3 regions of the Hafnia alvei genome follow, and region 2 is predicted to be linked to each of the others. Evidence: predicted binding sites of a transcription regulator. Region 2 holds the regulator's gene; each other region holds the start of a gene.
What was found. Region 2 encodes LexA, which represses DNA repair genes until DNA is damaged. Its sites were predicted from a motif close to TNCTGTATGTACATACAGNA; they were not measured.
Positions count from the first base shown of each region.

Region 1: the regulator LexA is predicted to act here: its motif matches at 5,228-5,247, upstream of AB3Y96_RS08005 (DNA translocase FtsK 4TM domain-containing protein).
Region 3: the regulator LexA is predicted to act here: its motif matches at 7,896-7,915, upstream of AB3Y96_RS10680 (metal-dependent hydrolase).

Region 1 covers NZ_OZ061315.1:1,684,507-1,694,660, forward strand. Annotated here, with positions in the region: gene cydC (heme ABC transporter ATP-binding protein/permease CydC) at 1-894, opposite strand, end outside; gene cydD (heme ABC transporter permease/ATP-binding protein CydD) at 897-2,669, opposite strand; gene trxB (thioredoxin-disulfide reductase) at 2,937-3,902, opposite strand; gene lrp (leucine-responsive transcriptional regulator Lrp) at 4,696-5,190, shown strand; gene AB3Y96_RS08005 (DNA translocase FtsK 4TM domain-containing protein) at 5,391-9,167, shown strand; gene lolA (outer membrane lipoprotein chaperone LolA) at 9,457-10,068, shown strand; gene AB3Y96_RS08015 (replication-associated recombination protein A) at 10,095-10,154, shown strand, end outside.
Region 2 covers NZ_OZ061315.1:370,700-380,853, forward strand. Annotated here, with positions in the region: gene citC ([citrate (pro-3S)-lyase] ligase) at 1-874, opposite strand, end outside; gene dpiB (sensor histidine kinase DpiB) at 1,266-2,927, shown strand; gene dpiA (two-component response regulator DpiA) at 2,896-3,594, shown strand; gene lexA (transcriptional repressor LexA) at 3,759-4,367, shown strand; gene dinF (MATE family efflux transporter DinF) at 4,506-5,846, shown strand; gene AB3Y96_RS01710 (CsbD family protein) at 6,174-6,383, shown strand; gene zur (zinc uptake transcriptional repressor Zur) at 6,562-7,071, opposite strand; gene AB3Y96_RS01720 (chemokine-binding protein) at 7,629-7,931, opposite strand; gene AB3Y96_RS01725 (hypothetical protein) at 8,048-8,209, opposite strand; gene AB3Y96_RS01730 (TetR/AcrR family transcriptional regulator) at 8,331-8,936, opposite strand; gene dusA (tRNA dihydrouridine(20/20a) synthase DusA) at 9,257-10,154, shown strand, end outside.
Region 3 covers NZ_OZ061315.1:2,229,542-2,239,695, forward strand. Annotated here, with positions in the region: gene AB3Y96_RS10650 (hypothetical protein) at 1-325, opposite strand, end outside; gene AB3Y96_RS10655 (YadA-like family protein) at 489-2,168, opposite strand; gene AB3Y96_RS10660 (hypothetical protein) at 2,472-2,861, shown strand; gene AB3Y96_RS10665 (MFS transporter) at 3,159-4,535, opposite strand; gene kdgR (DNA-binding transcriptional regulator KdgR) at 4,758-5,546, shown strand; gene AB3Y96_RS10675 (L-cystine transporter) at 5,628-7,019, opposite strand; gene AB3Y96_RS10680 (metal-dependent hydrolase) at 7,264-7,806, opposite strand; gene hxpB (hexitol phosphatase HxpB) at 7,956-8,618, opposite strand; gene AB3Y96_RS10690 (YniB family protein) at 8,936-9,481, shown strand; gene AB3Y96_RS10695 (fructosamine kinase family protein) at 9,554-10,154, opposite strand, start outside.

The sequences.
Region 1 (10,154 bases), 1.3 Mb from region 2:
TGCAACCGGTGCTAAGGCTTCAAACGCGGCCAGTGAGGAGAAAACAAACAGCGCTATCAGCGCCCCCGGCTGAGCATCGTGCCCAACGCCACTGGCGGCGAGCCAGAGCATTAAGGTGAACGTTAGCCCCGACGCCAAAATCATTAAAGCCTGCGCGGCGCCGGTTAAGGACGCCTGTTTCTGTTGCTGCTGTTGCCATTCGCGTTCTTTGGCATCCAGCGCCTGACGGAAACGATCGGCGGCGCCATAGATGGCGAGTTCTGCTTGCCCTGCGACCCACGTAATTAATAAAGTGCGGTAGTCGGCACGGAGTTCAGTTAGCGCAATCCCTACGGGCTTTCCTGCTTGATAAAAACCCAGCGGCAGGCAAAACAGCAACATCAGCATGATGCCGCCTAGCGTGATTGCTAGCGTGGGATCGAACCAAGACAAACCAGCCGTAACGACCACGATCACCACGATGGCGCTAATCAGCGGAGATATGACGCGCAGATAGAGATGATCGAGAGTGTCTACGTCGGCAACCAAACGGTTGAGTAACTCCGCCTGACGAAAACGCGCAATGGCTCCCGGCGACAGCGGCAGTATTTTACTAAAGGTAAATACGCGCAGATGGGAAAGCACGCGAAACGTTGCATCATGGCTGACAACGCGCTCGGCGTAACGTCCTGCGGTGCGGATTATCGCCGCGCCGCGTACGCCAGCCGCTGGCAGCATATAGTTAAATGTCATCAGCCCCGCAAGCCCAGCCAGCGCCGATGCTGCAAGGAACCAGCCCGAAAGCATCAAAAGCCCAATGCTGGCGAGAAGGGTAACGATAGCCAGAACCACGCCCAGAGAGATAAGGAACCAGTGGCGGCGATAGAGTGCTAAAAACGGCAATAGTACGCGCATGGTTATAGCTCCTTACTACGGGTTGCAAGCAGATCGGCAAAAGGCCCTTTTTGCTGGCTGAGCTCGGCATAAGCGCCGCGCTGAACCAGCTTGCCATTATCCATCACCCAAATTTGGTCGTAGGTACTCACATCGTCTAACTGATGAGTCACCATCAGCGTGGTTTGCTGATGTGAAGCTTCAGACAATGCCTGCATGACAAGCTGTTCGCTGTGTGCATCCAAGCTGGCGGTGGGTTCATCTAGCAACAAAAGGCGACATGGACGAAGCAGGGCGCGCGCCACGGCAACACGCTGAGCTTGGCCTACCGAGAGGCGAGCCGCACCTTCACCGATTTCCGTATCAACGCCATCATTTAGCAGGGGTAAAAATTCGGTAACATGCGCACGCTCTAACGCGGTGGTTAGCTGTGTCTCAGTGGCATGAGGAGCGCCCAGTAGCACATTAGCGCGCAGCGTGGTTTCTGGCAGATTAGGGTTTTGCCCAATCCAGCCGAGGAGCTGACGCCAGCTCGCTGGCGCTAATTCACGCAGCTCTTTCCCGTCAACCAAGAGCGAACCGCGGTAGGGCAGGAAGCCGAGCAACACGTTAATCAACGAACTTTTGCCCGCGCCGCTGAAGCCCACCAGCGCGATTCTCTGTCCGGCATCAATGCTAAACGTGAGTGGCCCTGCCAGTACTTTTCCCTGCGGAGATAATACTTCTAACTCTGAAGCCACAATGCTAACGGGATGCGTACCTGTTAACTGTTCTTGGCCTTGGCCCTGCGTTGGGCTTTCGGCATCTTCAGCTAAAAAAGTCACCAGTGATTCAGCCGCGCCCACCGCCTGTGCTTTGGCGTGGTAAAAGGTGCCTAAATCACGCAGCGGTTGGAAGAATTCCGGCGCCAGAATAAGCACCAGAAAACCAGCAAAAAGCGTCACGCTGGTGCCATAGCTACCAAAATTGAGTTCACCGAGATAGGAAAAACCAAAATAGACCGCCACCACGGCGATGGAGATGGAAGTAAAGAACTCAAGCACCGCAGAGGAAAGAAATGCCATGCGCAAAACTTCCATGGTGCGGCTGCGGAAATCTTCCGATGAACGACGGATATTGTCGGTTTCGGCAGCGGCGCGGTTAAACAGACGTAGCGTATCTAATCCACGTAAGCGGTCGAGGAAGTTGCCGCTTAAACGTCCTAATGCCAAGAAGTTTCGGCGGTTGGCATCGGCGGCGCCCATACCAACCAGCGCCATAAACAGCGGGATCAGCGGCGCGGTGACCAGCAGGATCATGCCTGCGGCCCAGTTGATCGGGAATACGGTGATTAGAATCAACAGCGGGATCATGGTTGCCAGATACATCTGTGGCAAATAGCGAGAGTAAAACTCCTGCATGTCTTCAATTTGTTCAAGAATTAACGTTGCCCAATGTCCGGCTGGTTTTCCTTGTATCCATGCAGGGCCCAGTTCGTCGAGTCGATTGAGCACCAAGTTTCTAATTTGTACTCGTACCACTTGGCCACACTTAAAACCGACGCGCTCACGCAGCCAGCTTAAGGCTGAACGAAGCACAATGGCGGCAATCAATAGGCCAAAAGGCAGCAGGAGGGATTGGCGTGGTACCTGCTCAATGATCAAATCGTGCAGCAGTTTTGCCAAGATCCACGACTGAGCGACGATCAGAAGTCCAGATATCAAACCGAGGATCATAGAAATTCGAAGCCAACGGCGGGCCAGCGAACTGCGCTGTTTGAGCCATTGGGTTAATTCTCGTTGCCTGTTTTTATTCATGTGTTGCGATGGTTTCTAAAGCAGATGAAGCGTCGAAAAGAGTGCTGATGACCGGCCTATTTTATCTTTACTCACCGGCTCACGCGTAAGCGCTGATATTACAACGGCCTGCGGGGACATGAAACCAAAGGAAGGTAAATTCTGTTAACAACTGTGGGGGAGTTCAGATAACAAGTGACAATTTGAGCACAAATAGGTGAAAAATACGGAGGTTACCAGTAAATAAGGGCTACCGAAGCAGCCCTTATGATTTGAACCGGAGTCAACTTATTGATTGGCGGCAGACAGCCCATCCAAATAACGCTCAGCATCAAGCGCAGCCATACAGCCGGTGCCCGCCGAGGTAATGGCTTGACGATAGATATGGTCCATAACGTCACCCGCGGCGAAAACGCCGGGAATGCTGGTTTGGGTCGCGTTGCCGCTCAGGCCAGACTGCACTTTGATGTAGCCATTTTCCAGTGCGAGCTGACCTTCAAAAATCGCCGTGTTTGGTTTGTGCCCGATAGCCACAAACAAGCCCGTCACGCTCAGCTCTTCAACGGTATCGCTGTCGGTGGCTTTTAAACGTAATCCGTTTACACCCATTGCATCGCCTTGAACTTCATCAAGCGTGCGGTTGGTGTGCAGCACGATGTTGCCGCTTTCCACTTTATCCATCATGCGTCCAATCAAGATTTTTTCGGCGCGGAAAGTATCACGACGGTGTATCAAGTGAACCTTGGAAGCGATATTAGACAAATAAAGCGCTTCTTCAACTGCGGTATTGCCGCCGCCGATCACCGCGACTTCTTGTTGGCGATAGAAGAAACCATCGCAGGTCGCGCAGGCAGATACGCCGCGGCCTTTGAACTCTTCTTCAGAAGGCAGGCCGAGATACTGCGCGGAAGCGCCGGTCGCAATAATCAGAGCGTCGCAGGTGTATTCCTGAGAATCGCCAAACAGGCGGAATGGACGGCTTTGTAAATCGACACGCTGAATGTGGTCAAAGATAATCTCGGTATTAAATTTGGCCGCATGTTCGTTCATACGTTCCATCAGCAGAGGACCGGTAAGCCCTTCTGGATCGCCTGGCCAGTTTTCGACTTCTGTCGTGGTGGTGAGCTGACCGCCTTTTTCAACGCCGGTAATTAATACCGGGTTCAAGTTAGCGCGTGCCGCGTAGACCGCCGCGGTATATCCCGCAGGGCCTGAACCCAAGATCAGGAGTTTGCTGTGTTTGACTGTGCCCATGAATTCCTCTTTTCCAATTTTACCGGACAATAGCTCGATTGTAGGGAAGTTAGCGCCTGAAAAAAAGTGTGCAAAAAAAATGTTATCAATTTGTTTGATAGTAGCTAGCTATCGATTAGTAATAATCATGGCAGCAGATAATTTTTTTTAAACCTATTCCGATAACATTCTTGCCGAGAAAGCCCCCTAATAGCGCTTCTCGGCGACGCTTATTCGTCTGTTTTGACGGTTTATTTTGTTGTTGTCTCGAAAGCCTTCTTTAGAATAGTTGGCATGTTCGTCTGATTTTGCTTCTTTTGCTTTGACAATCGCCTGTGCATTTGCGAAAACATGGATGTAGGGAAGAACTTGTCTTTGGTTTTTGTGGCTTGAAAGGCATTTAGCAGAATTTTTATCTGCTTGAAGGCAACAAATAGCCTATTGACCTAAAACAACGCTTTCTTCTCCTGATATAAGAAATACCGTGTATACGAAAAGAAATGTGTAGTGCTTAGATTGGCTTCAATGAGTGGCGCTAGGGATCGTGGTCTTGCGATATAACCTCAATGTGCATTGATTTGAAATCAGAGCAAAGCAATTATGCGAGCCCTCGCATGTGAATTAAGCGCAATCGGCGGAAACAGATGAAGTTGAAACTTATCTTCAGCGGATTTATCCGGTTGTTTTCGTCATCATGAGCAATGGGAATTGCTGATTGACTGCAGGCATGGGGTTTTCGTTTGGGACAAATCCTTAACAAATTGAACTTGTTGAGGGGATGGCGAGCAGGGAAGGATATAAGAGAGACAATAAGATGGCAGACAATAAAAAGCGCCCCGGTAAAGATCTCGACCGTATCGACCGTAACATCCTGAATGAGTTGCAGAAGGATGGACGAATTTCGAACGTTGAGCTTTCAAAGCGAGTTGGTTTATCACCAACTCCATGTTTAGAACGTGTGCGTCGCCTTGAACGTCAAGGTTTTATTCAAGGTTACACTGCGTTGTTGAACCCGCACTATCTGGATGCATCCTTACTGGTATTTGTAGAAATTACCTTAAATCGTGGAGCGCCAGACGTGTTTGAACAGTTCAATACGGCTGTTCAGAAACTGGAAGAAATTCAGGAGTGTCATCTGGTTTCAGGTGATTTCGACTATCTGTTGAAAACACGTGTGCCTGACATGTCCGCTTATCGTAAATTGCTTGGTGAAACCCTGTTACGCCTACCTGGCGTTAATGACACCCGTACCTATGTGGTTATGGAAGAAGTCAAACAGAGCAATCGCTTGGTTATCAAGACACGATAACGGTAGCAGGTGCAAAACCTGATTAATTTGGTTACACTCCTGTGTATCTATACAGTTTCAACGCCGAGGGCAGACTCTCTCGGCGTTGTTATTGGTATGAGTCTTACTGAAATAAAAAATTACGTGGCAATGCGTTGTTCTAAAGCGGCAATAGGCAATAATAGTGCTATGGTGAAAAACAGGAACCTGGAGAGCCTTTCTTGAGCCAGGAATACACAGAAGAGAAGGACGTTACTCTCAAACGAATGAGCAGTGGACGTCGGTTATACGAGGCGTTACTCATCGTAGTAGCGTTGTTTTCTATTTATCTTATGGTTTCGTTGCTGAGCTTTGACCCCTCGGATCCGAGCTGGTCGCAAACGGCATGGCACGAACCAATCAATAATATCGGCGGCGGCGCAGGAGCATGGCTGGCTGATACCTTATTCTTCGTTTTCGGAGTGATGGGTTATGCCATTCCTCCCGTCATCATCGTTTTGTGCTGGTTTGCCTATCGCAAACGCGACGACAGCGGCTATGTCGATTATTTCTCTATTTCGCTCAAGCTTATCGGTATGTTGGCATTGGTGCTGGCATCGTGTGGCTTAGCATCGCTGAACGTCGACGATCTTTACTATTTCGCCTCCGGCGGCGTGATTGGTAGCCTTCTCGCCAACGGCGTTATTCCTTTGTTGGGTAGCGTTGGCGGAACACTGCTTCTGTTGGGCGTTTGGGCGGTAGGGCTGACGTTATTTACCGGCTGGTCTTGGCTGACGATTGCCGAAAAAATCGGCGGTGTTCTTCTCGGTGGCATGACGTTTATGAGCAATCGTTCACGCCGCGATCGGGAGGATGACTACGACTATGAAGATGATAGCCGAGAAGTGGTTGCTGCTGAGCGTGAGCGTTCAGCAGGTGAGGGCGCAGATGATGTGCTGCTTAATACCTCCGCCGTTGAAGACGATGACGATATTCTCTTGGCTAAACCCGTAAAACAGCCTGTTGAAGCGCCTTTTGCTGATGTAGATGCTGAAGACGACGATCCTTTATTGGGTAAACTTCGTCCGTTGCACGAGGCTGAAAGTTCGCTAAATGATGTGGCCCAGCCCGCGGTTACACCGACGGTGGCCCCAACCGCCGCGGTATCTGCCGTTGGCGCTGCGGTTGCCGCCGCTCAGCCGGTGGTTTCTGCTGCAACTCAGCCTATGACTTTCAGCGCTTCAGAGCCAGAGCCTGTCGCGGAAATCAAGCCGAGCATGCCTCCGCTTTACTCTTTTGAAGTACCTGAAGATAGACCGTCTAACGTGGCTAATCACTCATCGCGCCCAACGCGCTCTGCTTGGGATGATGAAGGCCCACGTCTAGGCAGTTTTGAGCCTGAAACGCCTGCGCCACAAGCGGGCTCGTCTTCATCGGGGATGAATTTCTCCGCCTCGCATTTTGAACACGATGAATCGCCAGCAACGCCATACATTAATCCGGGTTTATCTGTGGATACGGTTCCGTTTGGCGCGGCCTCGCGTAACGATGTCGTTCCTGCAACCGTATCGACTGCAGCCGCCGCTGGCTCGATGTTTATGCCTGCGTTTAGCGCAACCGAAGACAGCAGTTTACAGGTGAAACAGGGCGTTGGACCTGAACTGCCGCGTCCAAATCCTGTGCGTATTCCAACTCGCCGTGAGTTAGCCTCTTTAGGCATTAAACTTCCTTCACAGCGAATGGCTGAAGAGCAGGCGAAGAAAGAAGCGGAAGCCCAACGCCAGCAAATTGAAGCGTCTCCAAAGCCGGAACAGAACGTTACTCAGCCGATGGATGAGGAAAGCCTTGCACTGCGTCAGGCGTTTGCCGAACGACAGCAGCAGCGCTACGGTGAGCAGCAGTATGCGCATCAGGCCGAAGATGAACAGGCTGCTGAAATGGCGCGGTTGCAGAGCGAGTTTTCTGCTCAGCAACAGCAGCGTTACCAGCCACAACCTGCCGCAGACGAGAATTCATCGGCATTAAGCGGTGTGACCGCTTCTCGCAATGACTTAATGGACTTCTCACCTGCGAAGGCATTGAGCGAAGCCGCGGCTTCCAATCATAATGCGTTCAGCTTTACTCCTGTTTCAGACTTAGTGGATGACGGTCCTTCCGAGCCATTATTCACTATTACGCCTGAGCAGGAAGAGAGCGCTGCACGTGACGATGATGCGTACGATGTTCCGTTTGGTCGTTATGATGAACCAGAACAACCTGTGCAGTATGATTCGCGTCAGCAAGATCCACGTTTTGCGCCGGTGCAGCAGCCATCTGTGCCGCAAGCGCCTCAATCTCAATATAGCCAGCATAATAGCCAATATAGCCAGCTAGCACCGAGCGTGCAGCAGCCTGTTGCGCCACAGTTTGCAGCTCCAACTGCCCCAGTGCAGCAGCCAGCAGTGACCCAACAGCCAGCAGGCCAGCACCCAGCGATGGATGGTTTGATTCATCCATTCTTGATGCGTGGTCACGAGCAGCCGCTGGAAAAGCCAACCACGCCGTTGCCAACGTTGGATCTGCTCACCGAGCCTCCTGCTAACTCCGAGCCGGTTGATATGTTTGCATTGGAGCAAGTGGGGAATCTGGTCGAATCACGTTTGGCTGATTATCGGGTCAAAGCCGAAGTTGTCGGGATTTCTCCGGGTCCGGTGATCACCCGCTTTGAGTTAGATTTGGCACCAGGCGTTAAAGCTGCGCGAATCTCTAACCTGTCGCGTGACTTGGCTCGTTCACTGTCTGCGGTTGCGGTGCGTGTGGTCGAAGTTATCCCGGGTAAACCTTATGTAGGATTGGAGTTGCCAAATAAGCATCGCCAAACGGTTTATCTGCGAGAGGTTTTGGACTGCACTAAGTTCCGCGAAAGCCCTTCTCCGCTGACCATCGTGCTGGGTAAAGATATTGCTGGTCAGCCTGTGATTGCCGATCTGGCAAAAATGCCACATCTGTTGGTGGCGGGTACCACGGGTTCCGGTAAGTCGGTTGGCGTGAACGCCATGATCCTCAGTATGCTGTATAAGGCGACGCCGGATGAAGTTCGCTTCATCATGATTGACCCTAAAATGCTGGAGCTTTCGGTTTACGAAGGGATCCCACATTTGCTGACCGAAGTGGTTACCGACATGAAAGATGCAGCTAATGCGCTGCGTTGGTGTGTGGGTGAGATGGAGCGTCGCTATAAGCTAATGTCAGCATTAGGCGTGCGTAACCTTGCTGGCTACAACGAACGCGTTGAGCAGGCGATTGCCATGGGACGTCCAATTCCAGATCCGTTCTGGAAACCGGGTGACAGCATGGATATGACGCCGCCGGTATTGGAAAAACTGCCTTATATCGTGGTGTTGGTCGATGAGTTTGCCGATCTGATGATGGCCGTCGGTAAAAAAGTGGAAGAGTTGATTGCACGCTTAGCTCAAAAAGCGCGTGCGGCGGGTATCCATTTGGTTCTGGCGACTCAGCGTCCATCGGTTGACGTTATCACCGGCTTGATTAAGGCGAACATTCCGACGCGTATCGCGTTTACCGTTTCGAGCAAAATCGACTCCCGTACTATCCTGGACCAAGGCGGTGCGGAATCGTTGCTGGGGATGGGGGATATGCTGTATATGCCACCTAACTCGTCAATGCCGGTTCGTGTGCATGGCGCATTCGTTCGTGATGAGGAAGTGCATGCGGTGGTTCAGGATTGGAAAGCGCGTGGACGTCCACAGTATATCGATAGCATCTTGAGCGCTTCTGAAGAGGGTGAAGGTGGATTTGGGCTAGATAGCGACGAAGAACTCGATCCGTTATTTGACCAAGCCGTTGCTTTCGTGGTTGATAAGCGCCGAGCGTCAATTTCAGGCGTTCAACGCCAGTTCCGTATTGGTTACAACCGCGCTGCGCGTATCGTTGAGCAGATGGAAGCTCAGGGGATCGTGAGCTCACCGGGTAATAATGGTAACCGCGAGGTATTAGCGCCGCCATCGCATGATATGTAATTTCGTCATTGCATGATGCCATGTTTGCGGGCGGTGATTTCACCGCCCGTTTTATTTATCGATGAGATGTGAATACGTACGAATGTCTGCCAGCGAAAAGATGTGTAAATCACCGTCATTCAGAATGTTACCGATGATAACTCCATGTCTATTGGCTAAAGTTAGCGTATTATATTGTTCAATATAAAGCGTGGTGTAGCGGCGAACGCGCCGCTGACCAGATGATAAAAATCAGCCGAGGTTATCTGTTTTTACAGCTAACCATGACCGACAAAAGGTATAGAAAATAATGAAAAAGCTGTTATTAGCGTGCTGTTTAATGACTGGTTTTGCATCGACCGCCGCGCTGGCGACGCCAAGCAGTGACTTGCAGAGTCGTCTGAATAAGGTCAATAGTTTCCATTCAAGCTTTACTCAAACCGTAACAACAGCCGATGGCGCTGCGGTACAGCAGGGCGAGGGTGAGCTTTGGGTAAAACGTCCTAACTTGTTCAACTGGCATATGACCTCCCCCGATGAGAGCGTTTTAGTTTCTGATGGTAAAACGCTGTGGTTCTATAACCCGTTTGTGGAGCAGGTAACCGCGACTTGGCTAGATAGCGCCACCAGCAATACGCCATTTATGCTGATTACGCGTAACGATGCGAAAGAGTGGAGCCAGTATAATGTGAAGCAAACCGGTGATACGTTTGATCTGACCCCGAAAAGCCAGAAAAATAATCTGAAGAAATTTACGATTAACGTATCGCCAACGGGTACGATCAATGGCTTTACCGCCGTTGAACAAGACGGACAAAGCAGCGCATATAAACTGAAAAGCCAGCAAAGCGGCGTTGTTGATGCCAGCAAATTCCAGTTCACACCGCCTAAAGGCGTGACGGTGGACGATCAACGCCAATAGCCAAAATAGATTAATGGGAAAAGCCAGTGAGTAATCTGTCCCTCGACTTCTCGCAGAATGAATTTCAACCACTGGCCGCGCGTATG
Region 2 (10,154 bases):
CCAGTTCAATCGGTGGTGCGGGCAGAGACGGCGTCTCCAGCCAGTGGCGCATGTCACGGTTGTATTTGGCCGTCACCTGGCAGTACGGTTCGGTACCGACGAAACGATGGGTAATACCCAAGGCTGGAGCCAAATACTGACGAAAAATTTTAAGGTCGATCTCGGTGTAACAATCGTCAACAACGCCTTGTTCTTTGATGAAGTAGCAAGGGAATGTTGCGCGAGAAATGATGTATTCCGAGCCACGGTGCACCGTTAAGTTCTTGATATCAGAAGTTCCGGCACGCACCAGTTCGAGGCGGTCTTCATAAGGAAAACGTGAAGTATCCTCTTTGACCAAGAACAGGTGCAGCCAATCGCATTGCGCCGCCGCCTGCTGAACCAGATAACGGTGCCCGTTGGTAAACGGGTTGGCATTCATAACGATGCTGCCAATTTTATTGCCGTCGTGGCGTAGCGTCGTGAGATAGCTGGCGTAGCGCTGAATTCGTGTGGCGCTGTTTTCCATCAGCACCATGACGTTGGGTACGCTGGTGACGGTATAAAAGCCGCACTGCTTGAATAACGCTTCGTTCTGGGTTTTTGTGTATATAAATAAATGAGTGCAGTGCTTTTCATACGCCAGATTAATTAATTCTGTGGCGAGGGTGAGCGCGAGGCCTTCACCACGAACAGATTCACTGATAGCAACACATTTAATAATATTCCCCGCTATCCCACCGCAGGCGATTAGCTGGTCATCACGGGTGACGGTAATAAATACTTCCACCGTGGAATCAATGCTCAGGCCATTTTCTCGAAGAAAATGAGCGATGACAGCGATCTTCTTATTTTCCGAACGCTTAACCTGAGAAAATACGGTATTACCAAACATAAAGTTTCCTGTTGCTTGCCGCATGCGTGCAGTAGGGTCACAATTGTTGTGATTTGTTGCATATTAATAACGTTTTATTTTCAATTGCTCGACGCAACGCTTTAATCTTATTCGTTTATATTTTTGCGTTGACGGAATGATCGTAAGGAGTATTAAGGCGGGAAATCTTGACCTATTTCACAAAGAGTTATCAGAATTAAATAGACTTAATGGTTTTTATTTCTTTAATTATCTTTATTTGCATAACTAACGTGGTTTTTATTTGTTTAATTGATTTAATCCGTAGAATCTGCAACGATCTAATCCATAGTGGGTAGAAAACAAGGAAACATATTCATTACATTTCCCTGATACTAGTCCATCTTTTCGCCGCAAAAAAGAGGAAATATCGATGTTTGGCAAACCAAATGTTAAAGAATTTAGGTTTTTTAGCCGCATCGCATTTCCTTTACGAATATTTCTTTTATTACTCCTAGTCTCGACATTATTGGTCGCAGCGTTGGGGAAATATCTATCCGCCTCTTTTGAAGATTATCTCAGCAATCATGTACGTGATATGGCAATGAACCAAGCCAAAATCATTGCTTCAATTGATAGTGTTGTCACGGCGGTGAAAAATAGAGATACCAAACGTCTTGCCATTATCGCCAATAAATTAGGTACCGGTTCGGATTTTGACTATGTTGTTATCGGGGATAAAAATTCTATCCGCTTATATCATCCCAACCCGGCCAAAATTGGTCTTCCTATGCAGTGGAGTAAGCCCGGGGCACTGGAGCGTGGTGAGAGTTATTTTATCACCGGCAAAGGCTCTATCGGTATGGCAATGCGCGCGAAAACGCCAATTTTTGATGAGCAGGGCAAAATTATTGGTGTCGTTTCGCTTGGCTATTTGGTCAGCAAAATAGATAGCTGGCGGCTAGACTTTTTACTGCCTTTGGCAGGCGTATTTGTCTTGATTCTGATTATCTTGATGCTGCTATCGTGGATGTTTGCTTCGCACATTCGTCGACAGATGCTAGGGATGGAACCGCGCCAAATTGCGCGCGTGGTACGCCAACAAGACGCGCTGTTTGGTTCAGTATATGAGGGACTTATTGCGGTCGATCCCGATGGGTTGATTACTGCGATCAACCGAAATGCGCGCAAAATGTTAGGGTTACGCTCGCCAGGAAGGCAATGGTTGGGGAAACCTATCGAAGAGGTTGTTGATCCTGCGGGCTTTTTCACGGAACAGATTGAAGAAAAGCGGCAAGATGTCATTTGCACTTTTAACGGCTTAAGCGTGATTGCTAACCGTGCCGCCATACATTTCGGCGATGAGCTATTGGGCGCAATTATCAGTTTTCGTAGCAAAGATGAAATTAGCACGCTTAACGCCCAGCTCACGCAGATCAAACAATATGTTGAAAGCCTGCGCACGTTACGCCATGAGCATCTTAACTGGATGTCGACGCTCAACGGGCTATTACAAATGAAAGAATATGATCGTGCGCTCGCAATGGTAAAAGGTGAGTCACAGGCGCAGCAGCAGCTTATTGATAACCTGAGAGGTTCTTTCGACGATCGTCAGGTTGCGGGGCTGCTTTTTGGCAAAGCACAGCGCGCTCGTGAACTAGGACTAACGTTTAATTTGGTTGAAGGCAGCCAGCTACGTCAGTTGCCTGAAGGGCTAGATAGCACGGAGTTTGCGGCCATCGTGGGTAATCTACTCGACAATGCCTTTGATGCTAGCCTGAAGAATTTGCAGGGTAATAAAACCATCGAGCTGTATCTTAGCGACGAAGGCGAGGATGTGATCGTGGAAGTAGCCGATCAAGGATGTGGCGTTCCTGAGTCTTTACGTGAGGCTATTTTTGAGCAAGGGGTAAGCACCAAAACAGAAGACGCCGGTGAGCATGGTATAGGACTATATCTGATTGCCAGCTATGTTGGCCGCTGTGGTGGTGTGATTACGTTGGAAGACAACGAACCTTGCGGAACTTTATTTTCCGTATTTATTCCGAAAGTGAAAAAGACTTATGACACAACCAATAACGATTCTAATTGTTGAAGACGAGACTCCGCTTGCAGAGATGCATGCGGAGTTTATTCGCCATTTCCAAGGCTGTGGTCAGGTATGGTTGGCGGGAAATCTTGCTCAGGCCAGAATGATGATTGAGCGATTCAAACCCGATCTGATCTTGCTGGATAACTATTTACCCGATGGCAAAGGCATCACGCTACTGCACGAGTTAACTCAGGCTCGTTTCCCCGGTGGTGTGGTCTTTACCACTGCTGCGAGTGATATGGATACGGTGTCAGATGCGGTGCGCTGCGGCGTATTTGACTATTTGGTGAAGCCGATTGCCTACGAGCGCTTAGGGCAAACGCTTGAGCGCTACCATGTGCGCAAGCGAATGCTAGCCAATAACGATAGCGCCAGCCAACGTCAGATCGATGATATGTTCAATGCCTATGCGCGTGGTGAACAGAAAGAAGAGCTGCCGGTTGGCATTGATGCGCTGACCTTAGATAAGGTGCAAAAGCTATTTGCCGATCCCGAGGCGCGTCATACCGCTGAAACCGTTGCGCAGGAGCTTAAACTTAGCCGAACAACGGCACGGCGCTACTTAGAGTTTTGCGCGGGTCGCCATCTGATTATGGCTGAAATCGTGTATGGAAAGGTTGGCCGCCCACAGCGAACCTATAGAGCGCCAGAAACGGCCAAAAAAGGCTGATGAATTGGCAGATTATTGACGGGTAGCTGGCTGAAAATACAAAAAATGCACGCTCAATGTAGTTCAGTTGCGCTACGGCTCAATCTTTATGTATTTCACGGTTTCAAAATGGTCGCTACCTGTATATACTCACAGCAAAACTGTATAAACAAACAGGTGGTGGAATGAAAGCACTTACAGCCAGACAGCAGGAAGTCTACGATCTGATTCGTGACCATATTGAACAAACTGGCATGCCGCCAACCCGAGCTGAAATTGCTCAGCGCTTGGGATTCCGCTCTCCTAATGCGGCCGAAGAACATTTAAAAGCGTTGCAGCGCAAGGGTGTTATTGAGATCGTTTCCGGTGCTTCCCGTGGTATTCGCTTGCTAATGGAAGATGAAACGGGCCTGCCTTTAATTGGCCGTGTGGCAGCGGGTGAGCCGCTGTTAGCGCAAGAACATATTGAGGGCCACTATCAGGTGGATCCTGCTTTATTTAAGCCAAACGCGGATTTCTTACTGCGTGTTAACGGCATGTCGATGCGTGATATCGGTATTTTAGACGGCGATTTGCTGGCCGTACATAAAACCCAGGATGTGCGTAATGGACAGGTTGTGGTTGCGCGTATCGAAGATGAAGTAACGGTTAAGCGTCTGAAAAAGCAAGGTAATATTGTCAAGCTGTTGCCAGAAAACAGCGACTTCGAGCCTATCGTTGTTGACCTGCGCGAGCAAAACTTCACGATCGAAGGTTTAGCGGTGGGCGTTATTCGTAACGGTGACTGGATCTAAAACTTCGGCTGTTGTGTTTAACATCACACCGATAGACTAAGCCCCTTAATTGGGGCTTTTTTATGCGGCATATTTGTTCATGTCTGAAACCTTTTTTTGTTGGGATAACGAGTAGGTTATCTGGAATGAATTCAAAAAATGAAAATGCTTACACCAACCGATAAGGCGCTGTGGATCCTTGCACTGCCGATGATCCTGTCGAATATCTCTGTTCCTTTATTAGGGTTAGTCGATACCGCTGTGATTGGGCACTTGGATAGCCCTGTTTATCTTGGTGGCGTAGCCGTTGGCGCGATGGCTACGTCATTCTTATTTATGCTGCTGTTGTTTTTACGCATGAGCACCACGGGGCTGACTGCGCAAGCATTCGGCGCGGGGGATAAAACGGCGCTGGCTCGCGCGCTTGTGCAGCCGCTGCTCATAGCGTTGCTGGCAGGGGTTGCTATTATCGCGCTGCGACAACCTTTGATTAACGGCGTGCTGCGGATTGTCGGCGGCCATGAAGATGTGCTGGAGCAGGCTCGTTTGTTTATGCAGATCCGCTGGCTTAGTGCGCCTGCTACGTTGGCAAACCTCGTTATTCTTGGCTGGTTGCTAGGCGTTCAATATGCCCGTGCGCCGGTCATATTGCTGGTTGTGGGCAATGTTATTAACATCACGCTCGACCTGTGGTTTGTTGTTGGTCTGGGCTGGAAAGTGCCCGGAGCGGCAAGTGCCACGGTGATTGCTGACTACGCGACCTTTTTACTCGGGATCGGCCTTGTTTGGCACGTGATGAAGCTGCGCGGCCTGCATCTGGAATATTTCCGCAATGCGTGGCGGGGAAATCTTCGCCGCCTATTGGCGTTAAACCGTGACATCATGCTGCGTTCTTTATTGCTGCAATTATGCTTTTCATCGCTGACTATCCTTGGGGCCAGAATGGGAAGCGAAGTGGTGGCGGTGAATGCGGTTCTGATGAATTTACTGACATTTACCGCCTATGCTCTGGATGGCTTTGCCTATGCGGTGGAAGCTCATTCAGGGCAGGCCTATGGTGCACGCGACGGTCGTAAACTGCAGAAAATTTGGCATTCCGCCTGTCGGCAGGCCGGTATCGTAGCGGTATTTTTTGCCATGCTGTATGCCGTATTTGGCCAGCAAATCATTCAGATATTAACCTCGTTGCCAGAAGTACAATCGTTGGCGTTGCACTATCTGCCATGGCAAATTGTTTTACCGCTGCTGGGCGTATGGTGTTACCTGCTGGATGGGATGTTTATCGGTGCGACGCGCGGTGCTGAAATGCGTAATAGCATGGCCGTTGCCGCTGCAGGTTATGGCTTAACGTTATTAACGCTCCCTTGGTTAGGTAATCACGGTTTATGGCTAGCTTTAGCGGTATTTTTATCACTACGTGGTCTTTCCTTGTGGATCGTCTGGCGGCGTCATTGGCGGGAAAAAACATGGTTTCCAGCCAATAATGTTGAATTAAATTAGGTCGTTATAGCGTTAAATAATCATGGCAATGTGATAATTCCGATAGTTTTTGCATTGCCCTAAAATGACGCGTTATTAATATTTGCTTACATTCTAACTGATAAAAATTATTCTCCGCTTATTCCCTGTTTTCTCTCTGCTTTTACGCCTTGTTGCGAAAGTTTTTTGTTTAATATTGCCGATTATCTAGCTGAAAATATTTTTATGCTCAGTATCCGCTAGTCTTAATGGTGAACGTTAACTGATGCCTCACATCGCAGTTATTAATTTAATCGAGTACAGATGTGTGGGGAATATATTCCATTACATAAGTGATACGGAGTTATTATGAATAAAGATCAAGCGAGCGGTAACTGGAAGCAGTTCAAGGGAACAGTGAAAGAAAAATGGGGTAAGTTAACCGACGATGATCTTACCGTAATCGAAGGGAAACGTGACCAGCTGGTAGGTAAAATCCAGGAACGCTACGGCTATCAGAAAGAAGCCGCTGAGAAAGAAGTTAAAGCATGGGAAGATCATAATAAATATCGTTGGTGATATTTAATCCTACTTGCTAAATAATCGCTCTGCAAACACGCATTATAAATAAAGAACGGATACGAATATTAAAACGGAAAATATTCCTTTATTAATAATGTGCCACTGCTGATATTAATTGCAGATGATTAAAAAAAGAGCCGCAGGTGCGGCTCTTTTTCATTCTATTATATAAAAACTATTTTTTCTTTTTTGGTTCTGAATGATCGTGATGGCACGTATCGCGGTTATCGCAGGATTCTATTTTCCCACAGTCTCGACATAAACCATGTGCTTCTACCACGCTATGCTGCAGCGAGAATCCAGTCAGTGCTGCAAGCTTTTCTAAATGTTCCTGCACATCCTGTGTGGTTTGTTCAGTCACTTGACCACAGCGATGGCAAATAAATAATGCTGACGTATGACTTGGCTCTTCGATGTGATGGCACATCACGTAGCTATTAGTGGACTCCACTTTGTGAATGAAGCCTTGTTCTAGCAAAAAATCGAGGGCGCGATAGATAGTCGGCGGCTTAGCCTGCGGCTCAGAAACACGCAGCAGATCCAGTAAATCATAGGCACTAATCGTGCCTTTCTGGCAAGCCATCAGACGCAATACCTCCATTCTTTGCGGAGTCAGTCGAACATTGCGTTGCAGACAAATCTCTTCTGCCTGTGCGAGCAGTCGCTCTAACGAGGTTGTGGTCATGATGTTTTGCTTCCGGCCAAGCCAATAGGGTGCCGTTATTTTAACATAGTTATACCCGTCATACTTCAAGCTACATTTTTGTTGGCTGCGTTCCTTCACCCGAATCACTGACTTGAGTCAGCTCATCGGGATTCACTCGCTTGCCGCCTCAATGTAACTCGAATTATTTTGGGTATATACCCATCAATGGCTCAAGCTACATTCTTGTTGGCTGCGTTCTTTCACCCGAATCACTGACTTGAGTCAGCTCATCGGGATTCACTCGCTTGCCGCCTCAATGTAACTCGAATTATTTTGGGTATATACCCATCAATGGCTCAAGCTACATTCTTGTTGGCTGCGTTCCTTCACCCGAATCACTGACTTGAGTCAGTGATTCGGGATTCACTCGCTTGCCGCCTCAATGTAACTCGAATTATTTTGGGTATATACCCGTCAATGGCTCAAGCTACATTTTTGTTGGCTGCGTTTGCCTGATACCCAAAATAAAACGGGCTGACAGGGGATTCCCGTCAGCCCGCTTTTACTTAAGGCGGCAGTGGCAAATATACAATCTGTTATTTGATTTCAGACTGATGAGCATAGGCGTCGCCGTTATTCAGATTATTGATAACAGTTGCGCGTTGATCCTGTGCACTCAGCTGTGAAAATGTTGCGCTACCGTGAACCGTCGGTGTTGCAATACCGGCTTCATGCAGTTTTTGCTTAGCCATCATCTGATGAGCGTAAGCAGAGCCGTTACGGTTTGAATATGCCAAGGTGCTTTGTTCTGCTGGGCTGAGGTCAGAAAATGATTGAGCGAAGGCCGAACCAGTTAGGGTAAGAGCAACGATAGCAGACAGTAAGATTGAAGTTTTCATGATTTTCTCTTCTTTAAATTTTTTGAAGTAGGTCAGGGCACACAGTGGCGACTCACTGACCTACTTTGCAGGTTTTAATAACGAATTCAATTCTGTATGGCACTGGGCAATGCCGATTATTTATTGATAGTGATCTGATGAGCTTGAGCACTACCGTTGTTCAGATGATTAACGACGGTTGCGCGTTGTTCGCTAGCAGTCATATCTGAAAAGCTTTGTGCAAAAGCGGAACCCGCAAGGGCCAGAGTCATTAGTACGGTCAAAGTGATAGTTTTCATGGTGTCATCTCGCTAAATGTGTGATCTAGATACTGATTTAATAGACCAGTCGTCTAGTTAAAGGGTAAAAAATAATGCCAAACGTTTTCACGCAGGCATTCATTGTGCTGCGATTGTCTCTTTAAATGGTGCCGGGCTTCAGCAAGCGTTCCGTACGCTGCATGGCTGAAACAAACGGTGCATCAGATCTATTGACCTTTGCCCGTAACGCTGCGCCTAACCATAAAGAGTATAGTGAATCTGCGAGTAGTTCGGGGGATTCTTCAATCACCAGCGACCCTTCTTCAACGCCAGACTCGATACTCGACTGCAACTGGGCGATGACGCGTGTGATACCAGAATCTAATGCTTCACGCATAACCTCTGATAAATCACTGACTTCACCCGCCAGTTTTACGACCAAGCACTTGCTGTGACATACCGTTTCACAGCTTTGCGTCATCCAATGTGAGAAATAATCTAACAAATGCTGACGCTGTGTCTTTTGCCCATCCGAAAATTTCTCTTTCAGCATGATCACGTAATCGCTGAAATAACGGGTAAGCATAGCTTCACCAAACTTCTCTTTAGATTTGAAGTAATGGTAGAACGAACCTTTTGGTACCCCTGCGGTAGCCAGAAGCTCATTTAAACCCATCGCTGTAAAGCCAAGGTTTAAAATCAATTCTTCACCCACATCTAAAATGTGCTCGCAGGTGTTATTGGTCGTGCTCGTCGTTTTGTTCATGTGAGTTACTATAGTAGACCGGTTGGTCTAAGTCAATAATCAAGTAAATCTGTGAACCAGATCACGCATGTATGGATATGTTTACACACAGAGTAACGCTAGCCACAGTCGCTAATGGCAGTAAGAGTATCTCAGTTCTGCCGAAAAATCAGGTATCTCACGTTTTCTCGAACAGTGTGCTTGAGCCTCTGGCTACTAGGTATGAGCGCGGAAGTCTGTGGGTTAAGCCCAAATTCACGGTATACTTGCCCAATATCCACGGTGATACTGTTTTTTCTAAGCGCCGTATCTGATTCAAACTGACTGAAATCCTGAGAATAATGACCCAAAACGCCAATAATCCTTCTTCTGCTATGCCATTCAGCCAGAGTCGCTTTTCCGTTGCGCCGATGCTGGATTGGACCGATCGCCATTGCCGCTATTTTCATCGTAAGCTGACTAAACAGACGCTTCTATATACCGAGATGGTGACCACCGGTGCCATTATTCACGGTAAAGGCGACTACTTAGCTTACAGCGAAGAAGAACATCCGCTGGCGTTGCAGCTGGGAGGAAGCGATCCTGAAGCCCTAGCGCATTGTGCGCGTTTGGCCGAGCAGCGCGGCTATGATGAGATTAACCTCAACGTAGGCTGTCCTTCGGATCGCGTTCAAAATGGTCGTTTCGGCGCGTGCCTGATGGGCGAAGCCCAACTGGTTGCCGACGGTATTAAGGCTATGCGCGACGTGGTTTCTATTCCCGTTACCGTGAAAACGCGTATTGGTATTGACGATCAGGATAGCTACCAATTTTTGTGTGATTTTATCGGCATAGTTTCAGGTAAAGGCGAATGTAATAGCTTTACGGTTCATGCGCGCAAAGCGTGGCTCTCAGGCTTAAGTCCGAAAGAAAACCGTGAGATCCCGCCGCTCGATTATGAGCGTGTTTATCAGTTAAAACGTGACTTCCCCCATCTAAACATCGCCATCAACGGCGGGGTTAAAACGCTGGAAGACGCCAAAATTCATCTGCAGCATCTGGACGGCGTGATGATGGGGCGCGAAGCCTATCAGAGCCCAAGCATTTTGGCGCATGTCGATCGCGAGTTATTTGATCCTACTGTAGAAGTACCGAACAGCATTGACGTGGTACGTTCTTTGTATCCGTATATTGAACGTGAATTGGCTAATGGAACCTATCTGGGCCATATCACGCGCCATATACTCGGCATATTCCAGA
Region 3 (10,154 bases), 1.9 Mb from region 2:
CGGACGCATCGGCATTTTTTTCATCTAATGCCGCAGGCTTACCATCAACGGTGACAATACCATCAGCACCACGCTTGACCGTTACGCCATAGCCGGTTTTGACCACAGGTTTATGTGTTGCTTGGCCATACTGTGCTTGCGCATTTTCTAGTGCCTGTTTCTCGGCCGCCGAGTTAATTGCGTTTTGTCGGCTTTGTTCGGCGATATAGCAGGCGTCTTTGCTGATCCCCTGAGACTCACATTTCGCCATGCGATCGGCTTGAGATGAGCAGGCCGCAAGCGAGCCAATTATCAGTCCTGCAACGATTACTCTTGGCATTTTCATTCTATTTACCTTACTTGTCAGGGAATAAGTCTTAATGTTAACCGTCGTCATTGCACCGCTTTTTTGCTCACCTAGGAATATATATAGATGAGTTTCATCAAGTGGGCGTTAGGGGGCGGCGAAAATACCCACTGTTTACATACTACAGTGGGCATTGTGTTAATTAGTATGAAAAACCGATGCCAACACCCGCGCCAAAATCTGACTGAGTATCTGCTGAAACGCCTGCTTTTATCACGGTATGATCGCCTGCATTGAATGAAGCACCGACGGCAACAGCGCTTTCGCTATTGAATGTACCAGCGCCTGCAGAGACCATAAATGAGTCACCAGACTTGACCTGCGGCATTGATGCAATGGCCGTTGCGCCAGCGATGCCTGCATTAGCCTCTTTGCGGTTATCATCTACCGAGTTTTTCAAGCTGCTGAAATTGCTGTTCAGCTTGTTGATAGACGCCGTGTTATCGCTTACACGCGATTGGGTTGAACGAATGGCTGAATGGGTATTTGTTGCCAAGTTCTGAATTTGCTCACCGTAGTAAACAGAATCAATGCGTTGTTGTTTGGTTAGCTTCTGAACACCGGCAGCATTCTTAGCGACACCATCACGGTTAGCTGTAATTTGTGTTGCGTGATCGGGCTGAGCAGATACAGAAGAAACTATGTTTTTAATCTGCTGCTGAGTGTCAGCCTGTTCAGCGTTGTGCTTAGCTGCAATCATTCCCTGCACGCGTGAACCGTTCTGAATGGCTTCCTTCTTCTGAATACCCGTTACAGTCGCTTTAGCCTGGTTGATTTGGTCGTGATTGCTTTTGGCATACTCGGCAACGGTTTCTAAATTAGATCCATTCTGTTCAATAGCTGCTGCGTTGGCCTTAATACCTTGCTCGTTTGCTGCAATGTGGCTTGACAGATTGAAGGTGTTTTTCAGCGCTTGATTCGCGTTGACATTGGCATGATCGGCTGATTGCTGCGCATGGTCTGCTTTATCGGTAGCTGTGTTAGCGGTCACCTGTGCGTGGTCTGCTTTGTCATTGGCGATTGTTGCAGCGGTCTGTGCCTGGTCTGCCTTGCCATTTGCAATGTAGGCAACATCTAACGCGGTGGTAGCCTTAGTTTCTGCAAGATTGGCTGTTTTTGTTGTGTCATCAAGCGTTGTTTTTACAGACGCTATTTCACTGGTGTTCGTTTTAATGTTGGCCGTGTTGGTGTCAACGTCTGCACCTATCACCATTGCTTCATGATGGACTGTGTCGGCATAGTTATAAGCAGAATTTGCTTTGTACATGGCCTGTGTTGCGGTGGCGTGTGCGTCATTGATTGCCAAGTCTTGACCGTTATCACGTGCGGTCTGTTCATCTGCTGTAATGAGTGGCGCGATGTGTTGCGATGCTGTGCGCACGACATTGGCGGCTGCTCTAGATTCACCACGTTTAGCTTCAATATCGGCTTTTAATTTGGCTGTCTTTAGTGCGGCAAACTGAGCTTTCAATTGCGCCTGTGTTGGCTGTGTTACAGGTGCTGCTGGGGCTACTGAAACCAATGGATGAAGCTGTTTTAACGTCGCTTCTTTGTTCCAACCTGCTGGCGTGATTGCGGTAGGTGCATCCGTTGAGAAATCGTTATACATACCATCAGAGATACCCGCGCGGCTATGTGTTTCATCCACGATCAAACGGTCACGAGCGTTAAGATTTTGGTAAGCGTCGCGCACCGCGTTGAAGGGGGTGCCTTGGGCAGTTGCTAACTTTATAAAGTTGTTTACGTCGGTATTTGTCGCGTTAGCTGCATGTGAGGCTGTCAGTGCGGTTGCAACGAAAAAAGCTATGGAGGTGGTTTTCATCAAAGTTATCTCTAAAAAAAGTAATGTTAAATTATTGTGTCTACAGAAACGTCTTTGTGTCGCTTTACGCACATCTTAGGCGTGAATTATTATTCTGGTCTAGTGACTAAAATCACACTGTAATCGTTATCATGATAATAACCGCTCTTACAGAAACGAATGTACGTATCTATTAGGTGCGTTAGTGGATTATTTATTTTCATTACGAATTAAGTTTTGTTTTGTAAATTGGTGTAAATATATGAATCATCGTGAGATTTGATTTTGTCGCAGAAAGCAACAATTTTGTGATGGGTGCAGAAAGTGGTAAAATCAACTTTAATTGATAATTATCAAATTTCTATAAAGGCGGTGAATGTAATGAGTGAAGCGTTTAGAGAAACATTTGAACGCATGGAGATTGAGCCAGCTTTACTTACGCTGCTGTGTCAGGTTCATAGATCAACAAGTCATAAGTGGTTAAGTGGTGATGTTAAAGAGATCCCTGCAGCGGCAGAAACGTTGATTAGGTTGCTTGAGTTTGTGCAAAAGAGGTCGCCTGAGCTTTTCTGTGAGTTTATGATTCTGCAAGATTTCCGCACACCTTCAGAGATTTACCTCAGCGATCCTGCTTTCTGGAAAAGCTACGAATTCTGCAAGCACAAAGTGACGCCAAAAGTTTTGGACTATCTTGAAAAACATCTACCTGAATAGCCATCTCAAGCGCTCCTTTCGTGGGCGCTTTTTTTTACTAAATTCTGCTGGTTCTTAAGCGTTCTATTTAAATTTTATCAAACCGTTATCATAAGAATGGTTCAACGTTTAAAGAGAATATGCTCTTACTTTTCAATCTATTGAGGTTTTTTGGCTGGCTGCTGGCTAGGTGGAATAAAGCGGGCTGGCTGTTTGGAGCGGAAATCCCAACGAGGCGATTTTAGGCAAAACATGCCGTCAAAAACATGCCGTCATTGCGCAACATTATCAATGACGGCATGGTACAGCTTTAGTATGTTATTGAGCGGCTGGCTTTGGTTGGCGAATGCGTAGGCTACTGACAATCGCGGCACAAAGCGCGAATAGGGCACCCAGTAGCAACGACGAATGCGTACCCAGATCGCCAAACAGGTTGAACATCAGCGCCACTAAAGCAGCTCCGCTGGTTTGTCCCAGTAGACGCGCAGTGCCAAGCATTCCACTGGCGCCGCCGCTGCGATGGCGCGGCGCGGAAGAGATCATGGTGTGATTGTTGGGGGATTGAAAAATACCAAAACCCGCACCGCACAGCGCCATCCGCCAGATAATATCGATGTTAGTTGGATGGGAAGGAAGCAACGCCAGCGACAACAACCCAATAGCAAATAGCATCAGCCCAATACTCCCCAGTAGCCCCGCGTTAAAGCGCTCAAGCAGTCGTCCGGCAATCGGTGCCATTATCATGGTGGCAATAGGCCAAGGCGTTAGCAGGAGCCCGGTCATCACTTCCGTTTTGCCGAGAACCGTTTGCAGGAAGAAGGGCAGTGAAACGAATGCTAGCATCTGTGCGCTGAAGGAACATATTGATGTTCCTACCGACAGCGAAAAGATTGGAATACGCAATAGATCGACGGGCAACAGCGGAAACTCTTGATTGAGCTGACGGCGCACGAAAAGTGTACCTACAATCAACATAACGACCAGTTCGCCCAACAATAAAAAGTTATTCTGGCGCTGGGCAAATCCGCTAATGGCCGAAATCAGCAGGCCGAAAGTGAGGGCGTTAAGCAACGCGCTGTAGCCATCAAACTTCGGTTTACCCACTTTTGGCGGATTTTCTGGAAGAAATTTCATGCCGCAAATAAAGGCGGCAATGCCAATCGGTACGTTAACGGCAAATAGCCACGGCCAACTACTCACGGAGAGAATTGCTGCTGCGACCGATGGCCCCGCCGCCGCCGAAACCGCGACGATTAATGCGTTAATCCCCATTCCTCGGCCGAGAAAACGTTGAGGGTAAATTAGACGCACCAAAGCGACGTTCACGCTCATTACCGCCGCCGCGCCGAAGCCTTGCAGCACTCTAGCAAGGGTGAGCGTCCAGAGTGAGTCGGACATGGCGCAACCCAGTGACGTTACGCTGAACACCAACAATCCGGTGAGGTAAATTTTGCGGTAGCCGATGATATCGCCTAAGGAGGCCAGCGAGAGCAGAGAAATGGTAATCGCTAGCTGGTAGGCGTTAACAATCCAAACCGACGTTGCGGCAGAGGCGTTAAGATCGCGGGCAATAGTGGGAAGGGCGACGTTAGCAATCGCGCCATCAAGGACCGCGACGGTAATACCCAGTGCAATGGCTAAAATTGCGCCGTATCGTTGAGGCAGTGGAACGCCATCATTTATGGTTGATTTCATTCAGCAACAATCGTTAAGAGTTTATTAGTCAGTTGCGGAACTATAACTTTTATTATCACTTGAGACCACCGTCACATTTAGCTTTGTTTGTAACAAAGGATCTAGCGTGCGGAAACGGTTAACCACCTGATTAACCTGTTTAACAGGCTGTATTTCAGTAGCTGTTCCTTTTATAATGAAACATAGGTTCGATTTAATCATCTGATAGGGTAAAGAAATACAATGTCAACAGATATAGATAAACAACCCGATTCGGTCTCTTCTGTACTTAAAGTGTTTGGGATTTTACAAGCGCTCACCGAGGAGCGCGAAATAGGCATCACTGAGCTGTCACAGCGCGTCATGATGTCGAAAAGCACCGTTTACCGTTTTCTGCAAACCATGAAGTCTCTTGGCTATGTTTCGCAGGAGAGTGAATCAGAGAAATATTCGCTGACGCTTAAACTGTTCGAACTGGGCGCGCATGCTTTGCAAAATGTTGATTTGATCCGCAGCGCCGATATTGAAATGCGCGAGCTTTCGCGCTTGACGCGTGAAACTATTCACCTGGGCGCTTTGGATGAAGATGGGATCGTCTACATTCATAAAATTGACTCAATGTATAACCTGCGTATGTATTCGCGTATTGGTCGTCGCAATCCGCTGCACACGACCGCCATTGGTAAAGTGTTGCTGGCTTGGCGCGATCGTAGCGAAGCAGAAGAAATCATCAGCCAGATTGAGTTCAAGCGTAGCACCGATAAAACGATCCTTACCCCTGAAGCGTTGCTGGCGGCGCTAGACGCGGTGAAAGAGCAAGGCTTTGGTGAAGATATCGAAGAACAGGAAGAAGGGCTGCGCTGTATCGCTGTGCCTGTTTTTGATCGCTTTGGCGTGGTGATTGCGGGGCTGAGTATTTCGTTCCCAACGATCCGTTTCTCCGAAGATGCTAAACACGAATACGTTAAAATGCTGCATACCGCAGCGCGTAATATTTCTGAGCAGCTGGGTTATCACCACTATCCGTTCTAAATAAACGCGTTCTAATTTATTGCGATAGATAAATATCAAAGGGAGCCAATGGCTCCCTTTTTTGCAAATAATATTCGCTAATTACTGATGTGCCAGCTCGGCTTCTTCTTCAGAGTCAAATACGCTCTTATCGGTTTGACGCAGGATCTGGCTGGTGATGGTGCCGGCCGCCATAGAACCATTCACGTTCAGCGCGGTACGGCCCATATCAATCAGGGGCTCAACGGAGATAAGCAACGCTACGAGCGTAACGGGTAACCCCATCGCGGGTAACACGATCAGCGCAGCGAAGGTTGCTCCGCCGCCAACGCCTGCAACGCCTGCCGAACTCACGGTGACAATACCCACCAGCGTCGCAATCCACAGCGGATCGAGTGGGTTAATCCCTACGGTTGGCGCAACCATCACCGCTAACATCGCAGGATAAAGCCCCGCACAGCCGTTTTGGCCAATAGTGGCACCAAAGGACGCTGAGAAGCTGGCGATAGATTCAGGTACGCCAATGCGACGGGTTTGTGCTTCCACGTTCAATGGAATACTGGCAGCGCTAGAACGGCTGGTGAAGGCGAATGTCAGAACCGGCCAGACTTTGCGGAAGAATTTCAGTGGGTTAATGCCGGTAAACGACAGCAATAAGCCGTGTACCACAAACATGATCGCCAAGCCAAGATAGGACGCAACCACGAAGCTGCCGAGTTTGATGATGTCGTGCATGTTCGAACCCGCAACCACTTTGGTCATCAGCGCCAGTACGCCGTATGGTGTCAGCTTCATAATCTGTCGAACCAGCTTCATCACCAGTGATTGCAGGGTGTCGATAGCGGTAAGAACGCGTTTACCTTTAACTTCATCATCTTTTAGCAGCTGCAGCGCCGCCGTTCCCAAGATCGCCGCAAAGATAACTACGCTGATAATAGAGGTGGGGCTCGCACCGGTTAGGTCGGCAAACGGGTTTTTAGGGATAAATGACAGTACCAGCTGAGGAACGCTTAGGTCTGAAACTTTACCCGCATAGTTGGTATTGATCGCGGCCAGACGCGCGGTTTCTTGTACACCCTGAACCAAACCTTCGGCCGTTAAGCCAAATAGATTAGTTACCAACACCCCAACTAATGCTGCGATCATCGTGGTGAACAGCAGAGTGCCGATAGAAAGGAAGCTGATTTTGCCCAGCGATGAAGCGTTATGTAGCTTAGCGACGGCGCTCAAAATAGAAACTAACACCAGCGGCATCACAATCATTTGCAGCAGTTGTACGTAGCCGTTACCGACAATGTTGAACCAGCTAATAGAGTCTTTGAGTACGGGGTTGTCTGAACCGTAAACCAGCTGTAGCCCTAAACCAAATAGGACACCCATAAATAAGCCGACTAAAACTTTTTTAGCGAGGCTCCATTTAGTACGACGCGTCTGTGCCAGCAGCAATAAAAGCGCCACAAACACCAGCACGTTAATCACGAGCGGTAGGTTCATCCCAATCTCCAAATTTCTAATATATGTTTTTATACGTTCCGGCGTGCCCTAAGGACGCCGCAGCCTCGTTGGGCCACGTGCTAACCTACGCTGAAACGTGATTGTCTTAATCAATGCTATATATGCTAACAGCACCCTACATGTGATGCTTATATCCAAAATGAATTTATTATAATTTTTGCATCGAGTTTGTGTGCTAAACAGTCAAAACGAAGGGTTTGTAACCAGTGCAGTGTGATTTCCGTCATAATTTATGACTTACATATCTGAGTAAATCGTAAAAAGGCATTAAATCACCGCCCCAATATAGTGCATAGCCCACCAGAGACATGCATAAGATCCGCTCTAACTGATTGCCTTTCTGAGAATTGAGTATCGGTAGCCGGAAACGCCAGCGAATGGGCCATAGCAAAGGCACACCGGCGGGGGTGAGCATATCGGCAAGCAGATGGCTGAGATATCCGATCACCATTGCGTGCATGGCGTCAACGGGGATCCCCATGTAGCTCGGCATTTCACAGTTCAGTAGAAAAACGCCGCCGATGACCGCAAGCAGGCTATGCGTAAAGCCGCGATGACCAAACATGCGCGCGATAGGTGACGACAACCATTTAAGGCGTTGCCCAAGAACTGATTTTGGATGATCGATATCTGGCCACAAGCAGGTGAGCAAGGCACCGGGAATGATATGCCACCAGTCTCCATGGGCGAGCGCAGGCGTCAATTCCGCTTTTTTAGCGAAAATGGCACAAGCGACAGAAAAAATAAGATGGCCTTCCGCCGTCATGATAAAACTCGCCGAGGGTACTGGTAATTTATCCAGCATATCGGAGTTTTCGCAGGAAGCAAGAGGTGACAGCGTAACAGATGACTGTTTGCTGTATAAATATACATAAAACGGAGCCTAAAGCAGGCTCCGCTTGGTTTTAACGTTGATTAAGGCTGAATATTCGCCGCAGTGAGTTCGTTGAGATTGTTTAACTTCACATCGGCTAATGCCCAGCGAGGATCGTTAATATTCTCCGGCGCGGGTACCACAATAGAGCGCATACGAGCAGCTTTGGTGGCGATCATGCCGTTAAACGAATCTTCGAGCGTCACGCAGTTGAGGGGATCTACGCCAAGTTGCTGAGCGGCGTTAAGATAAACTTCAGGGTGCGGTTTGCTATACGGTAATGCTTCTGCCGAAACCACGGCGTCGAAATACTGGCTGATGCTAAACATGTCCAGCACTTCGTTAAGCATATAAAGCGGTGACGCCGAGGCTAAACCGATTTTCATTCCCTGCTGACGACACAGTTTTAACGCGTGTTCAACGCCGGGCAGCAACGGTTTGGTCTCACGCACCAGATCAATGACGCGGCGAATAATGCGCTCAGTCACTTCTTCTTGGCTTGCGCCTTGCCATGGCGTGCGCTGATACCAAAGTTTTACGACTAAATCGATGCGTAGGCCTAGGGTTTCAGGAACATTCGCTGCATCAACGTCGATGCCTAAGGAGGAAAATACATCGTGTTCTCCTTGAGTCCATAGTGGTTCAGAATCTATCAGTAACCCATCCATATCGAAAATTACGGCTTCAATGCGACTCACAGGCATTCCCTCATCTAGGTGGTTTAAGACCGCCTGAACCTATGTTCAGCGTCATAACTTTATTTGCTGCGGGTACTCTAACATTCACGCCGCTTTTGGTTAAGCCAGTTATACTAGACGAACCTAAAGTATCAGCAAACCTGACCAATCAATTCAATCAGTTGAGATTGCGATAACGGAAACAGCCACGTAGACTGCCGTTATTCAAGGCGATAATTACGCATCTAGCCAACGTAATTCGAGTTGCAGTGTGTCGGCAAATGAGCGCGGCCCACAAAGAGGCAGCTTGAAATATGACGGGTATTTCAAATTAAGGGGATGGCATGACCTACCAACAAGCTGGTTGGGTTGCGGTGGCAAAACGGATATTCGGGTGGATAGTTTTTATTCCAGCGCTGCTTTCAACCACGGTGTCGATACTTAACTTTCTTTATCAGCATAGCCAAAAGCAAGAAGGGCTTAATGCCGTCATGCTGGACTTCGTGCACGTGATGATTGATATGGTGAAGTTTAATACCCATTTTCTGGATGTGTTCTGGTTCAATTCACCGCAGCCGGTATTAGGGCAGGGATTTACCGGCGGTAATATCATGTTTTGGATCATCTACTGGCTGATCTTTGTGGGAATGGCACTGCAAGCCTCGGGGGCTCGCATGTCACGGCAGGTGCGTCATATTCGCGAAGGTATTGAAGACCAGCTGATTTTAGAACAGATGAAAGGGGCTGAAGGGCATTCGCGTGAAGCGTTAGAAAAACGCATTGTGTTGCCGCGCCATACCATTTTCCTGCAGTTTTTCCCACTGTATATTCTGCCAATTATCGTGGCGGTGATCGGGTACTTTATTTTGAAGCTGCTCGGGTTGGTGTAACTCACGACAACGCGGGTAGGCTAATAAAAAAGCTCACTTTACGGTGAGCTTTTTTACAGGGAAGCAGAAAATCTACGCCACATCTTTCTCCATCAAACGGTCAATCGCTTGAATAGCGGTCTCCAAATGTGGCCCTGCGAACAGGTTGCACATATTCAACTGATGATAGAGCTGATAAACGGGCTGACGCTCAATAAATGATGTCGGCAGCGGCCAAACGCTTTGGTAACCGTCATAAATTTGGGCGGGCAGCAACGAAAATAGCGGCAGCATGGCTAAATCACATTCGCGGTCGCCCCAGTAGCAAGCAGGGTCGAAAATCACCGGCCCTTGCGCACTGAGCCCCATATTCGCCGGCCAGAGATCGCCGTGCAGCAGTGAAGGCTGCGGCTGGTGGTTGTGTAAACGCTGCTCAACGGCGGTTACGATGCTGTCGATATCGCCGAAATGAATGCCTTTTTCCGCAGCGAGCTGCAATTGCCAGCCGATACGTTGTTCAGAAAAGAATTTGGCCCAGCGGCGCTGCCAAGTATTCGGCTGTGGGGAAGTGGAAAGGTGATTGTCGTAATCGAAACCAAATTGAGGCTGTTCGCTCCACTGATGTAAACGCGCGAGTTGCTGACCGAATAGATAGGCATTGTGGGCATCAAGTGGACGCACCGGCAAATACTCC